Regions from separate parts of the Daquilactobacillus linshuiensis genome, predicted to be linked through region 1. Evidence: predicted binding sites of a transcription regulator. Region 1 holds the regulator's gene; the other holds the start of a gene.
The links. The regulator LexA, encoded in region 1, represses DNA repair genes until DNA is damaged. The targets are predictions, from matches to a motif close to CNAACANNTGTTNG.
Positions count from the first base shown of each region.

Region 2: the regulator LexA is predicted to act here: its motif matches at 1,373-1,386, upstream of ACUV9F_RS02375 (Y-family DNA polymerase).

Region 1 covers NZ_CM128255.1:553,110-560,677, forward strand. Annotated here, with positions in the region: gene thiD (bifunctional hydroxymethylpyrimidine kinase/phosphomethylpyrimidine kinase) at 1-345, opposite strand, end outside; gene ACUV9F_RS02960 (aminotransferase-like domain-containing protein) at 466-1,884, shown strand; gene lexA (transcriptional repressor LexA) at 1,910-2,533, opposite strand; gene ACUV9F_RS02970 (DUF896 domain-containing protein) at 2,627-2,869, shown strand; gene ACUV9F_RS02975 (YneF family protein) at 2,932-3,147, shown strand; gene ACUV9F_RS02980 (lysophospholipid acyltransferase family protein) at 3,157-3,762, opposite strand; gene ACUV9F_RS02985 (tRNA1(Val) (adenine(37)-N6)-methyltransferase) at 3,830-4,564, shown strand; gene ACUV9F_RS02990 (GIY-YIG nuclease family protein) at 4,554-4,826, shown strand; gene rpsB (30S ribosomal protein S2) at 4,966-5,724, shown strand; gene tsf (translation elongation factor Ts) at 5,810-6,685, shown strand; gene pyrH (UMP kinase) at 6,808-7,536, shown strand; gene frr (ribosome recycling factor) at 7,536-7,568, shown strand, end outside.
Region 2 covers NZ_CM128255.1:449,025-456,592, forward strand. Annotated here, with positions in the region: gene glnA (type I glutamate--ammonia ligase) at 1-485, shown strand, start outside; gene ACUV9F_RS02360 (hypothetical protein) at 562-690, shown strand; gene ACUV9F_RS02365 (cold-shock protein) at 849-1,055, shown strand; gene ACUV9F_RS02370 (PspC domain-containing protein) at 1,106-1,291, opposite strand; gene ACUV9F_RS02375 (Y-family DNA polymerase) at 1,462-2,724, shown strand; gene ACUV9F_RS02380 (hypothetical protein) at 2,717-3,106, shown strand; gene ACUV9F_RS02385 (teichoic acid D-Ala incorporation-associated protein DltX) at 3,198-3,347, shown strand; gene dltA (D-alanine--poly(phosphoribitol) ligase subunit DltA) at 3,369-4,910, shown strand; gene dltB (D-alanyl-lipoteichoic acid biosynthesis protein DltB) at 4,907-6,133, shown strand; gene dltC (D-alanine--poly(phosphoribitol) ligase subunit DltC) at 6,153-6,392, shown strand; gene dltD (D-alanyl-lipoteichoic acid biosynthesis protein DltD) at 6,385-7,568, shown strand, end outside.

The DNA of each region.
Region 1 (7,568 bases):
AGATAAAGAATCTGATGTTTCTTTAAATGTGAAAACTGGATCAGTTATGATTTTAAATGAAAACTCTTTAAGTCTATCAGCTAGGTAATTCAAAGTATCGTTACTATTAATGAGGCCAAGCTTTAAAGCATCAAATGATACATTTTGAAGAATACTTTCAAATTCTTTTTTAACTATATCTGTTGGTAAATTAGTTATTTGAAAGTTATTTTTCTTGTCAAGAGTAGTTAAACATGTCACTGCACTTATTCCGAAAGTATCGAGTTCTTCAAAAGTTTTTAGATCGGCTTGTAATCCGCCGCCACTTAAAATATCTGAACCAGCGATAGTTACAACATTTTTCATTATTACTCCTTTTTTAATTATTTATACTATGTAATTTAGCTAACAAATAAAAAAAATAAAACAACCAATTGGCTTGTTTTTTTACCAGCCAATTATATTATATAAATAAGGAGAAATTTCATGATTGATTGGAAAGAACATCTATTAGAAGAAAAACCTAAATATCTTGCAATTGAAAAAATGATAATATCGTTAATCAAAAGTAATGAGTTACCACCTAAATTTAGATTGCCGTCAGAAAGATTATTAGCCAAAAATTTAAATGTTAATCGTTCAACCGTAACTAAGGCATTTAATGAATTAGAAGATAAAAAAATAATAGTCCGTAAGATTGGTAGTGGAACTTTTATAAATGATAATCCTAATATATTGTTTGACCAGGTAAGATTAAATTGGCATACATATTTACAAAATAAAAAATTTAAAAGTAATAATAATATACGAAAAGAGTTAGATGATTTATTGGAGGAAAATAAAAGTAACTTTATAGATTCTTATTCGAGTAATCTTCCTGAAGAATTGATACCACAATTTAATTTTCCATCTTTAAGCTGGGATTATTTTATAGAAGAGCAAAAATTAACTAATTTAAATGGATACATACCGCTTCTTAATTCTATAAAAAAATTGCATAAAAGAAATTCTAATTTTGATGTGTCAACAGAAGACATACTTATTACGGGAGGGGTTAAACAGGCACTATTTTTAATTCTACAAGGATTATTAGTACCTGGAGATTCAGTAATCATTGAGTCCCCATCATTTTTTCATTCGTTATCGCTATTTGAAGCAACAGGAGTTAGAGTATACTCATGTATTACAGATGAGGAAGGAATTAAAATAAATAATCTTGAGAAATTAATAAAAAAACATAAGCCTAAATTAATCTTGTTAAATCCAAGTTTTCAAAATCCAACTGGACAAGTTATGTCTTTAGATAGAAGAAAAAAAGTTATTAAATTAGGTAGAGAATATTCAATACCTTTGGTAGAAGATGATATTTTTGGATGGCTTTCTTTTAAAGAAAATAATATAGTGCCTACTTTAAAAGAGCTTGATCCTGAAAATGTTATATATGTAAGCTCTTTATCAAAAATAATGGGTGAGAATACGAGAGTAGGCTGGCTTATTGCTTCTACACAAGTAATTAACCATTTAAAGAATGTAAAAAGAGAACTTGATTTATCCGAAAGTATTTTTCCACAAGTAATGGCAAACTTAGCTCTTGAGGATGAAAATTTTCAAGGTCAGCTAGAGCAACTAAGAATAAAGCTTACAAAAAGAGCAGATGCGCTTTATGAAAATTTAATATCTAAATTCCCATCATTAAAAGTAAGTAAACCAAAAGGAGGATACTACATTTGGATTTCTACCATAAATAATGAAAATATAATTTCAAAAATTATGAAGTCAAAAGTTTTATTTGTACCAGGGACACTGTTTTGGGAAAAAAAGAGAGGAATCAGAATTAATTTTTCTAGAATAAAGAATGAACAAATTAATTTATTCATAAAAAATATTGAGAGAATAATAAAATAAAAAAGCCCTTAAAAAGGACTTTAACTTAATATATAGTTGGTCTATATAGACCAACTACTTTTCCAAGGATGCTTATGTTGTCAAAAATTAAAGGATCAAGGGTATCGTTTTCGGGTTGTAGTCTAATATACCCATCTTCTTTGTAAAATCTTTTACAAGTTGCTTCATTTTCTTCTGTCATAGCAATTACAATTTCGCCATTAGAAGCGTAATCTTGTTTTCTAACAATTACTTGATCCCCATCTAATATACCTGCATTAATCATACTTTCACCTCTAATTGTAAGCATGAATAAAGGTCGACCATCGTTATTAATATTAGGTGGTACAGGGAAATAATCAGTTGCTTGTTCGACAGCCAAGATTGGTTCTCCAGCAGTTACAACACCTAATAAGGGCATTTCATTACTTGTTTCGCCGATTGCTTCAAGTCCAGAACTTGTTATTTCGATTGCTCTTGGTTTTGCTGGATCTCTAAAAATGTATCCTTTTTTTTCAAGACGTGATAGATGGCCATGAACTGTTGAAGTAGAAGAAAGATTTACACTGTCACAAATTTCTCTAACTGTTGGTGGATAACCTCTTCTATTGACGTAATCATTAATACATTGTAATATTTCTAATTGTTTTGAACCTGACGTACTCGTCATAGTTACACCTCGTTTTTAAAATATATTATAATAATATCAAAATGTCAGTTCTTAATCAAACTAACGTTCGTATATTAATTGAAAGGAATTAGTATGGCTACAAATAAAGAATTAACTGCGCGAATAAATGAACTTGCTAAAAAAGCTAAAGAAGGACAACTTACAGAAGAAGAAACTATAGAACGAAAAAAATTACGATCTGAGTTTTTAAAGAATTTTAGAGAAAGTTTTAAGTCACAAGTTGAAATGATGCAAGTCTTTGATAAAAATGGTGAGGAAGTGACACCAGAAAAAGTTAAGAAAATTCAAAGAGAAAAAGGCTTAAGAGATAATTAATATCTTTATTTTTATCTTATTATTGTGTACAATCTAAATATTGAATAAAAGGAGTTAAGTAAATGTTAATTACAATTATAGTTGCTTTAATTGCATTACTTGTTGGATTAGCTGGTGGTTTTTTCATCGCACGCTGGTATATGAAAAAATACTTTCAAGATAATCCACCAATAAATGCTGATATGATGAAGCAAATGATGGCTCAGATGGGTCAAAAACCTTCACAAAAAAAATTGAATCAAATGATGTCAATGATGAAACAACAAAACAAAAAATAAAAAGTTGCCTTATTCGGCAACTTTTTTTTGTACTTGCTTATCTAATTCTTTCCAACTATTTTCCATTTGTTGATTTATTTTTTCAGTTAATTCATCTGTTATTTTTTCTTTTTTATCAATATTTATCGGTTCTCCAATAGCAATTATGATTTTTTTTCTTAATAATAAATCCTTAAAAGTTGGTGCACCTTGATATACAACAGGGACTAATGGTTTTTGTGATAATTTTGAAATTAATACAGAACCACCCTTTAAATCTTGAGAATACCTTGTTCCTGAAGGAAACATTATCAACGAGAGTCCTTCTTTTTTTAAAAACTTAACTGGAGTTTTTACAACTGATGGTCCAGGATTTTTACGATCAACCGGAAAAGCGTGAGAGTGTAATAATATGAATTTTAAAATTGGGTTTTTAAAAAGTTCTTGCTTAGCCATAAATGAAGTTTCTCTTGGACTAATTGCTAATGCAAAAAATATCGGTTCCCACCAATTTCTATGTGGAGCCACAAGAATAAATGTATCATTGGGTAGATTTTCTTTTCCGATAACGTGCCAGTTTCCATTAATTATTAAAACAATAAATTTTACGATTGAACGAATAAATCTAAAAAACATGAAATTCCCCTTAAATGTGATTTTTAGTATATTATACATGATAGATTTTAAAATATTAGGAGTAATTATGCTAGATAAACAAATAACTTACGACATGATATCCAATAGTGGAGTTACAATAATACAAGACAAAGGCCTATATTCATTTAATCTTGATACAATTTTATTAACAAATTTTACTGAATTTGAAAAAAGTAAAAAAATAGTAGATTTATGTGCTGGTGATGGTGCTATTGGACTAACTATAAGTGGACAAACTGATGCAAAAATTTATTTGATTGAATTGCAAAAGGAATTATCGGATCTAGCCCAAAGATCTATAGAGTATAATAATAAGCAAGGTCAAGTTCAAAATATAAATGATGATCTAAAAAAATCTTTGCAATATATAGAGCACGATACAGTTGATACTATTATTTGCAATCCTCCATATTTTAAAGTTGAAGAAGAAACGAAAATTAAAAAAAATAGTGTATTAGCTAATGCAAGACATGAATTTAATACAAATTTATCTGAGATATTTAAAATTTCAAAGGGACTATTAAAACAAAACTCAAAACTTTATATGGTATATCGGCCCGATAGAATAGTAGAATTTGTTCAATTAGCTGATGAATATAATTTCAAATTGAATAAATTAAGATTTGTTCATTCTCATTATCAAGACAACGCAAACTTATTATTGGCTGAATTTATTAAGACTCCAAAAAAAGGTGGTGTAACTGTTTTACCAGATTTAATAATCTATAAAAATAAAACAGAATATACTAAAGAGGCAAAAGAAATTATTTATGGAAAATAATAGTTACTTTGTTTATATATTACAGTGTAGAGATAAGACATTTTATATTGGCACAACTAATGATGTTAAAAAAAGAGTTGCAACACATAATGCTGGTAAGGGAGCTAAGTATACAAAAATGAGACGACCAGTAAAATTATTGTATTTTGAAGATTTAAAAACAAAATCTAATGCGTTGAGTAGGGAATATGAGCTAAAAAAATTATCAAGAATAAAAAAAGAAGCTTTTTTAAGAAAAAAACATATCTCTTGGGATAAATAATGCTTGATTATCTTCTTGATATTACATATAATTTAAACGTTGTATTTATAAAACACACACGTCGCACTTTTAACCATGGTGCATGAAAATGTTTGGTTAAGAATTAAGCGATAGTGGAGGAAAAACCGGAGGAAAAATTATGACAGTTATTTCAATGAAACAACTTCTTGAAGCTGGTGTTCATTTTGGACATCAAACAAGACGTTGGAATCCTAAGATGAAACCATTCATCTTTACAGAAAGAAATGGTATTTATATCATCGATCTACAAAAGACAGTTCATATGATTGATGATGCTTACAACTACATCAAGGCAGTTGCAAGTGATAATGGTGTATTTCTTTTTGTTGGTACAAAAAAACAAGCACAAGATGCAGTTGCTGAAGAAGCTACTCGTGCTGGACAATATTTCATCAACCATCGTTGGTTGGGTGGAACACTTACAAACTGGAACACAATTCAAAGTCGTATTAAACGCCTTAAAGAAATCAAAGCAATGGCTGAAGATGGAACATTTGATCGTCTTCCTAAAAAAGAAGTTGCTTTATTAACAAAGCAACAAGAAAAACTAGAGAAGTTCTTGGGTGGTATCGAAGATATGCCAAGAATTCCTGATGTATTGTTTGTTGTTGATCCACATAAAGAAAACATTGCTGTTCAAGAAGCTAAGAAATTGAACATTCCTATCGTTGCTATGGTTGATACTAACTCAGATCCAGATGATATTGATGTTATTATTCCATCAAACGATGATGCTATTCGTGCTGTTAAATTGATCGCTGCTAAGATGGCTGATGCTATTATTGAAGGACGTCAAGGTGAAGATCGAGTTGCTGCTGAATTAGAAGAAGCTGCAAGTGAAGAAGACGCTGAATCAGTAGAAAAAACAGAAGAATAATTTTGAATTTAATACCGTCTTTAATAATATTGAAGATGGTTTTTCTGTAAAATAAACAAAAAACTAATTTATTGGAGGATTAAATATGGCTACAATAACAGCTGCACAAGTTAAAGAATTACGTGAAAAAACTGGTGTTGGAATGATGGATGCTAAAAAGGCACTTGTTTCAACAGATGGTGATATGGAAAAGGCTATCGATGAACTTCGTGAAAAAGGTATGGCTAAAGCTGCTAAGAAGAGCGGGCGTATTGCTGCTGAAGGTTTGGCACATATTGAATTAAGTGGAAACACTGCTGCTATAATCGAAGTTAATTCTGAAACAGATTTTGTTTCATCAAATGATAAATTTCAAACATTAGTTAAAGATATTGCAACAACAGTTGCTAAAAATAAACCTGCCGATATGGATGCAGCTTTGCAATTATCAATGGGAGAAGGAACTATCGATGATGCTGTTAAGAATTTGACAGCTGTTATTGGTGAAAAGATTAGTTTTAGAAGATTCCAACTTGTAGAAAAAACTGATTCACAAAATTTTGGTTCATATTTACATAATGGTGGAGCTATAGCAGTATTGGCATTACTTGAAGGCGCTGATGAAGCAACAGCTAAAGATGTTGCAATGCATGTTGCTGCTATTAACCCTCAATATGTATCACGTGATGAAGTTCCTAGCGAAGTTCTAGAACATGAGCGTGCAGTATTTACTGAAGAAACTAAGAATGAAGGAAAACCTGAAAATATCGTTCCTAAGATTGTTGAAGGAAGATTAAATAAGTACTTGTCTGAAATTAGTTTAGCAGATCAAGAATTTGTTAAAGATTCTGACAAAACAGTTGCAGAATTTGTTGAATCAAAAGGTGGTAAATTAGTTTCATTTGTACGCTTTGAAGTTGGAGAAGGAATAGAAAAAGCAGAAAATAACTTTGTTGAAGAAGTTATGGGACAAATTAAATAATATTAAAACTTCCAAGCTAAAACTTGGAAGTTTTTTTATTTATTTAATTCATAGTATTCATTAAATAAAAGCCGTAACTATGGTAAAATATTTTGTAATAAAATAATAGGAGTTCCTTTTAAATGACAAACATTAAATATAAAAGAATAGTATTAAAAATTTCTGGAGAAGCTTTAGCAGGAGAGCAAGGATTTGGTATCTATCCTCCAGTTATTGCATCTATTGCAAAACAAATAAAAGATGTTCATGATATGGGAGTTGAAATTGCTATTGTCTGCGGTGGAGGAAATATCTGGCGTGGCAAAACAGGTGCTGAATTAGGAATGGAAAGAGCCCAGGCTGACTATATGGGAATGATGGCAACAGTAATGAATGCCCTATCTCTTCAAGATGCCTTAGAACAAGCTGGAGTACCTACTCGTGTACAAACATCAGTAGAAATGAGACAGATTGCTGAACCATATATTAGAAGAAAAGCAATTAGACACTTAGAAAAGGGACGTGTTGTTATATTTGCTGGTGGAACAGGCAATCCATATTTCTCAACCGATACAACATCAGTATTAAGAGCGGCTGAGATAGATGCAGATGTTATTTTGATGGCTAAAAATGACGTTGATGGTGTATATTCAGCCGATCCAAAAACAGATTCAACTGCTGTAAAATATGAAGAATTAACTCACCTTGATGTAATTAATAAGCAATTGGGTGTAATGGATACTACGGCAAGTTCGCTATCAATGGACAATAACATAACTCTTGTTGTATTCAATATGAATGAGCCTGACAATATTAGAAAAGTTGTTGAAGGACAAAACATTGGTACAACTATTAAAGGAGAAGATAAATAATGGCAAATCCTATAATTGATGATGCAAAGACT
Region 2 (7,568 bases), 100 kb from region 1:
CTTTAACTGCTATTAATAATCCAACTGTTAATTCGTATAAAAGATTGGTTCCAGGATTTGAAGCTCCAGTATATGTTGCTTGGTCGGGTAAAAATAGAACTCCTTTAATTAGAGTTCCACAGGCAAGAGGAATGGGAACGCGTTTGGAACTAAGGAGTGTGGATCCATCCGCAAACCCATACTTAGCTATATCATCAATTTTAGTGGCAGGACTTGATGGCATACAAAATAAGGTAAAGCCTGAAGAAGCTGTTGATAAAAATATATATGGTATGAAAGAGGATGAAAGGCAGGCCAATCATATATATAATTTACCTTCAACCTTGCATAATGCACTTAAAGCTTTAGAAGTAGATACTCTATTAAAGGAAAATCTAGGTAAACAACTGTACCATAGTTTTAAAAAAGCAAAAAATATGGAATGGGATAGGTATAAACAACAAGTTTCCAATTGGGAACGTAACGAGTATCTAGAGTTGTATTAATTGAGTACTTAGTTGGATTTTTAGGTTTTCTAAAGGTAAAATAATTATATTAATATAATTATTGGGAGTTTTTATTATGAAAGAATTATTTGATTTTATATGGAATGCACCCTGGTGGCAGGCAACCCTTGCAGTTATTGCTTTGACGGGTATTTTTTCAGGAATAATTGGATCAGCATTTAAAAGGCATCGTCGACGTTATTAATTTATGAATTGATTTTTAAATAAATTCATGTTATATTATTTGAAGTGATCAATTTTGAAATGTAATTTGGGTTTTGTGTTATAAGATTCATCTGTACCTATCAATATTAATTACGAAAAAAAATAAACATACATTGATATGTCATGGAGGATTTTAATATGCAAAACGGAACTGTTAAATGGTTTAACGCTGATAAAGGATTTGGTTTCATTACTGGAGAAGATGGAAAAGATGTATTTGCACACTTTTCAGCTATCCAATCAGAAGGATTCAAATCATTAGAAGATGGCGAAGCTGTTACATTTGATGTTGAAGATAGCGATCGTGGACCACAAGCTGTAAACATTGTTAAAGTAAACGGATAATTAAATTAAAAAGTTAAAAAAAGAGATAAGTCTAAGACTTATCTCTTTTTTTAGTCTTCTTCCATAAGTAGCCATAGAATTAAGTAAATGGGAACTCCGGCAAATACTGATGTTGGTGTCAAAATTATATAAATTAATCTAAGTAAGTTAGCATTCCAACCGAAATGTTCGGCAATACCGCCAAGTACACCAGCAATAACCTTATTATTACTTGAACGCTTAATAGGTAAATGCATAATGATTACCTCCAATCTTTTATTATAATTTTTATTATAGCAGTTATAAGATTGAATTTTAAATGATTGAATTGACAAATAAGAACATATGTTCGTATAATTTATTATGAACTTTTGTGAAGGAGTCTGTTATGTATGATTATCAGCATGAGCCCAGAAGAGTAATTTTTATGATAGATAGTAAGAGTTTTTATGCGTCAGTAGAATGTGCAATAAGAGGATTAAACCCTTTAAAAGCAATCTTAGTGGTGATGTCCACTGAAAATAATACTGGAGATGGTTTAGTTTTAGCATCAAGTCCTATGGCAAAAAAAATATATGGAATTACTAATGTAACTAGAGGTAGTGAATTGCCCCAAGACGATGAGAGATTATTAAAAGTATCTCCTCATATGAATTTATATATTAAAAAAAACCTTGAAATTAATGAAATTTTTGAAAGATATACTGCACCTATAGATATACATCCTTATTCAATTGATGAATCTTTCTTAGATATGACAGAAAGTTGGAGATTATTTGGCGATACTCCTAGTGAGGTTGCTAGAAAAATTCAATTGGAAGTAAGAAAAAAAGTGGGAGTTTATTTAACAGTAGGCATTGGTGATAATCCATTACTTGCAAAATTGGCTTTAGATATTGAGGCTAAACATAACCATTCATTAATTGCAGAGTGGCACTATGAGGATATACCGGATAAATTATGGACGGTGAAAGAATTGTCATCTGTATGGTCTATTGGAAAAAGAACAAGTGAAAAATTAAGCGCACTTGGAATCGATACTATTTATGACTTGGCACATTTTAATCCATATTTACTAAAAGAAAAATTTGGGAAGATGGGTTCTCAGTTATTTGCAATTTCTTGGGGAATAGATAGATCAATTATAAAAAATAGATATCACTCTAAGGAAAAGTCTTATGGAAATAGTCAAGTATTACCTAAAACATATAGAAATAAAGAAGAGATAGAGGCTGTTTTAAAAGAACTTTCAGAACAAGTTGCAGCTCGACTCAGATCACATAAAGTGGCAACAAGAACTATTAGTTTGGGTGTAAGAAATTCGCAAGGATATGGGTCAAAAAAATCCAAAGGATTTAGACATTCATTAACGATTGATGCAACTAATAGGAATACAGATATTAAAAAATATGTAATAGAAATTTTTGAAAAAAATTGGAAAAAAGAGCCTGTTAGGTATTTAGAATTATCATGTAGTAACTTGGTCGATGATAAATATGAACAATTGGATTTATTTGATATAGATGATCATAAAAAGAAATTAAAAATACTTGATACCACGGTTGATATAATTAGAAAAAAATATGGTTTTACTTCTTTAGTGAAACTTTCTAGTAAAACTAAAGGAGCGACGGCAATTAGTCGTGCGGGTCTTGTAGGAGGACATGCTGGAGGTAATACGTATGAATAATAATTATGATCCTAATTTAGTAAATGCTTTTTTAAAAGAATATCAAGATCGTGGAATGATGAAATGGCAAGGATTTTATTTATCAGATCATACGGTTGCCAGTTATAAAAGAAATAAAGAAAAAGAAATCAAATCAAATAGGAAGCATTTACAAGAAATGAGTGTTCCCGAAATATTTAAAGAATTGAGTGACGCTCAAAAAAATAATTCAAAGGTAAGTGTTGATTTAAGACAAGTTAATAAAAATAATATCTTATTAGAACCGGTTACTGGATATATTAAGGGAAAAGATACTCGAGGAGTATACATTGAAGAAAAATATGTAAAGTTTGAAGATATATATTCTGTATTCTGTGAATGGCACAATGTAATAAATGTTTAAGGAAATATTATGAAGCTATAAACCTTAAGTAAATCTTGGTATAATATCCTTATTAGTATCAAAAATATAAAGTTGAGGTTTTTAAAGATTAATGTTAGTAGACTTTTTAAAAAATCATAAATCCACAATTTTAAAATTTATTTTACAAACGGTATTTTATACTGTGATTTTAATGATTCTATTTTATTTATATGGATATTCTGGAGTAGGACAGGGTCATTTTATATATAATGAATTTTAATAAATGAAAATTGGAGAAATCATGAAAATTACAAATATGATTAGTACAATTGATGACTATGCAAAAAAACAACCCGAGTCATCAGTATATAATTTTTTGGGTAATGTACATACGTATAAAGACTTAAAAGAAGATTCTGATAGTTTAGCTGCTTACATTGATGAATTAGATATACCAGAAAAATCATTAGTAATGGTATTCGGTGGACAGCAGTATGAGATGATTGCTACATTTTTAGGATTAAGCAAATCAGGACATGCTTATGCACCAGTAGATGTTAATTCATCTATAGAAAGAATTACAAATATTATGGAAATTGGTAATCCGAGTCTAATTATTGCAATTGACGAATTACCTGTTGAAATTACTGAAATTCCAGTTATAAAAATTTCAAAATTAAAAGAAATAATGAGACTAAAAAGAAAATATGAGTTAAGCCATCCGGTTTTAAATGATGATAACTACTATGTAATATTTACTTCTGGTACAACAGGACTTCCAAAAGGAGTTCAAATTTCACATGATAATTTATTATCTTTTACAAATTGGATGATTGATTCTAATACATTCTCAGTACCACAAAATCCGCAAATGCTTGCACAGCCTCCATATTCATTTGACTTATCAGTAATGTATTGGGCACCAACACTTGCAATGGGTGGAACGTTATATGCCTTGCCGCATGATGTGACCTCTAATTTTAAAAGCTTATTTTCAATACTACCGGATTTACCAATTCAAGTTTGGACTTCTACTCCTTCATTTGCGGATATGGCATTATTATCCGAAGACTTTAATTCTCAAAAAATTCCGACAATAGAATATTTTTATTTTGATGGAGAAGAACTGACCTTAAGCACAGTGAAAAAATTAAAAGAACGTTTTCCAAATGCTAGAATTGTCAATGCTTATGGACCTACTGAAGCAACTGTAGCTTTGTCTGCAATTGAAATAACTGATGAAATAATTGATAAGGATGAAAGACTGCCTATTGGGTATCCTAAACCTGATTCACCAACTTTTATAATAGATGAAGACCAAAATAAGCTTAACATTGGGGAACAAGGTGAGATTGTTGTATCCGGTCCAGCTGTTTCTAAAGGATATTTAAATAATCCGAAGAAAACTAAGGCTGCATTCTTTAAGCTAGATGAAAAAAATGCTTATCACACCGGTGACTTAGGTTATTTTGATGATGAAGGAATATTGCACTATAATGGTAGACTTGACTTTCAAATTAAATTTAATGGATATCGTATTGAATTAGAAGAAGTTTCTCATGTGCTTAAAATGTCTAAATTTGTAGAAATGGCTGTAGCAGTTCCACGATATAATGATCAACATAAAGTAAAACAATTATTAGCGTATGTTGTTTTAAAAGAAGGCGTGAAAGAAAAATTTGATGGAGATTTATTATTAACTAAAGCAATTAAAGAAGAATTAAAAGATGTTATGATGCCTTATATGATGCCATCTCGTTTTATGTATAAAGATGAATTGCCTATTACTTCTAATGGTAAAGTTAACATCAAAGCACTTATAGCAGAGGTTAATAAGAAATGATAAATTTTATTGAATGGCTTCCTAATTTACAACCATACGGCGATCCTCAATATTTTATCTATTTATTGGCTGCATTACTTCCAATAGTCATTTCTATGTTATTTGGTAAAAGACTCAAAATATATGAAATGGTTGTTTCTTTGGTTTTTATAATATTGATGTTTTCGGGAAATCACTGGAAACAATTAATAGCTCTTTTAGCTTATATTTTATGGCAAATTGTAACAGTGTTTGGGTATGCAGCATATCGAAAACACTTAGATAGTAAATGGATATTTTTTATAGCAGTATTTATAGATATATTGCCTCTTGCAATTGTAAAATTAACACCTGCAATTGATCCTGGGCGAAATTCTTTACTTGGATTTCTTGGCATATCGTATATGATGTTTAAATCTGTAGGAATGATTATTGAACTTAGAGATGGAGTAATAAAAGAATTTACATTAATGGAATTTCTTAGATTCATGTTGTTTATGCCAACTTTATCTTCTGGTCCAATAGACCGTTTTCAGAGATTTAATAAAGATTTTGAAAGTGTATCAGATCGAAATGATTATCTTATAATGCTTGAAAAAGCTACTAAGAATCTATTTGTAGGATTTTTATATAAATTTATATTGGCCTATGTTTTAGGTACATTATTACTTCCAAATTTAGAACATCAGGCACTTGCAATTGGTGGTATCTTTAATTTGCCAACCTTAGGCGTAATGTATGTTTATGGTTTTTACTTATTTTTTGATTTTGCAGGATATTCATTATTTGCAGTGGCAATTTCTAATATAATGGGTATAGATACTCCAATCAATTTCAATAAGCCATTTCTTGCTAAAAATTTGAAGGATTTTTGGAATAGATGGCATATGACTTTGAGCTTTTGGTTCCGTGATTATATATTTATGAGATTTGTTATGGTATTAATGCGGCATAAAGTATTCAAGAATCGTAATGTAACGTCATCGGTTGCATATATTGTAAATATGTTAGTTATGGGATTTTGGCATGGAATAACTTGGTATTATATTAGTTATGGTTTATTCCATGGATTAGCACTAGTAATAAACGACTGGTGGTTACGTTATAAGAAGAAACATGGAAAGAATTTACCCAAGAATAAATGGACAGAAGCTTTTGCAATCTTTGTAACTTTTAATGTTATTATGCTTAGTTTCTTATTATTCTCTGGATTTTTAGATCATCTTTGGTTTAATAAAATATAAATAATATGAGGTAAATAAAATGGATGTTAAAAATGAGGTTATTGAAATGATTAAAGATTTATTTATGGAAGATGTCTCTGATATGATGGATCAAGACTTATTTGATGCAGGTGTACTAGATTCAATGGCAACTGTAGAGTTAGTTCTAGAGATCGAATCAAAATTTAATGTTAAGGTTCCTGTTTCTGATATGGGACGTAATGATTGGAATACTGCAAATAAAATTATTGAGGGTATAGAGGAATTACAAAATGCTTAAAAAGCTTGGATTGATTTTTGGTCCGGTTATAGTAGCATTTGGATTAATAATTACTATTATTTTTATTACGCCGGTATCAATTAACAATCATAATTTTAATGATGAGCAAAGATCTGCTAATTCTTTGTCCCCAGAAGTTTTTAAAAATCAAACGTTAAAAGAACGCGCATTAAATGATCCTAAACATAGATTTGTTCCTTTTTTTGGTTCAAGCGAATGGAGCAGAATGGATCCGATGCATCCATCTGTCTTGGCAGAAAAATATAACAGATCTTATAGACCATTTTTATTAGGCCAAAAAGGTGCACAATCACTGCCGCATTTTTTTGGAATGCAGCAAATTACTGATTCTATGTATGGCAAAAAAGCAATTTATGTAATATCACCTCAGTGGTTTACAAAAAAAGGTATTTCGCCAATGGCTATGAATTTTTATTTTAGTAAAGCTCAGGCACTAACGTGGTTAAAATACGCTGGCAATACCAAGTCTGATAAATACGCTGCAAAACGTTTATTACAGATGAATGTATCAAGTGGTTTGACTGAGTATTTAAAAAAGATAGCTAAGGGTGAAAAATTATCACAGTTTGATAGACAAAAAATTAATGCAAACTTATTCTTTATTAACCATGAAGATTCACTATTTGCCGATATAAATTTCAGATCTAAATTAAATTATGATTCTAAAATTGTTCCAAATACAAAACAATTACCTGATAAATATAATCGACAGGAATTAGATAATTTAGCAGAAAAAATTGCCAAAAAAAATACTAATAATAATAAATTTAATATTGATAATAAGTTTTATAAACAAAGAATTTCTAAAGATGTTAAACATCTTAGAAATTCACAAAGAAACTTTAATTATATAAAATCGCCGGAATATGGAGATTTAGAATTGGTTTTACAACAATTTGCCGACACTAAATCAGATGTATTGTTCATAATTCCTCCAGTTAATAAAAAATGGTCAGATTTTACTGGCTTAAATATGGATATGTATCAAAAAACAGTTGATAAAATTCATTACCAATTAAACTCACAGGGATTTACAAACATTGCTGATTTTTCTAAAGATGGATCAAAGCCATATTTCATGGAAGATACAATTCATGTTGGATGGAAAGGATGGTTAGCGGTTGATGATAAGGTTAGTAAGTTCTTATCTTCGCC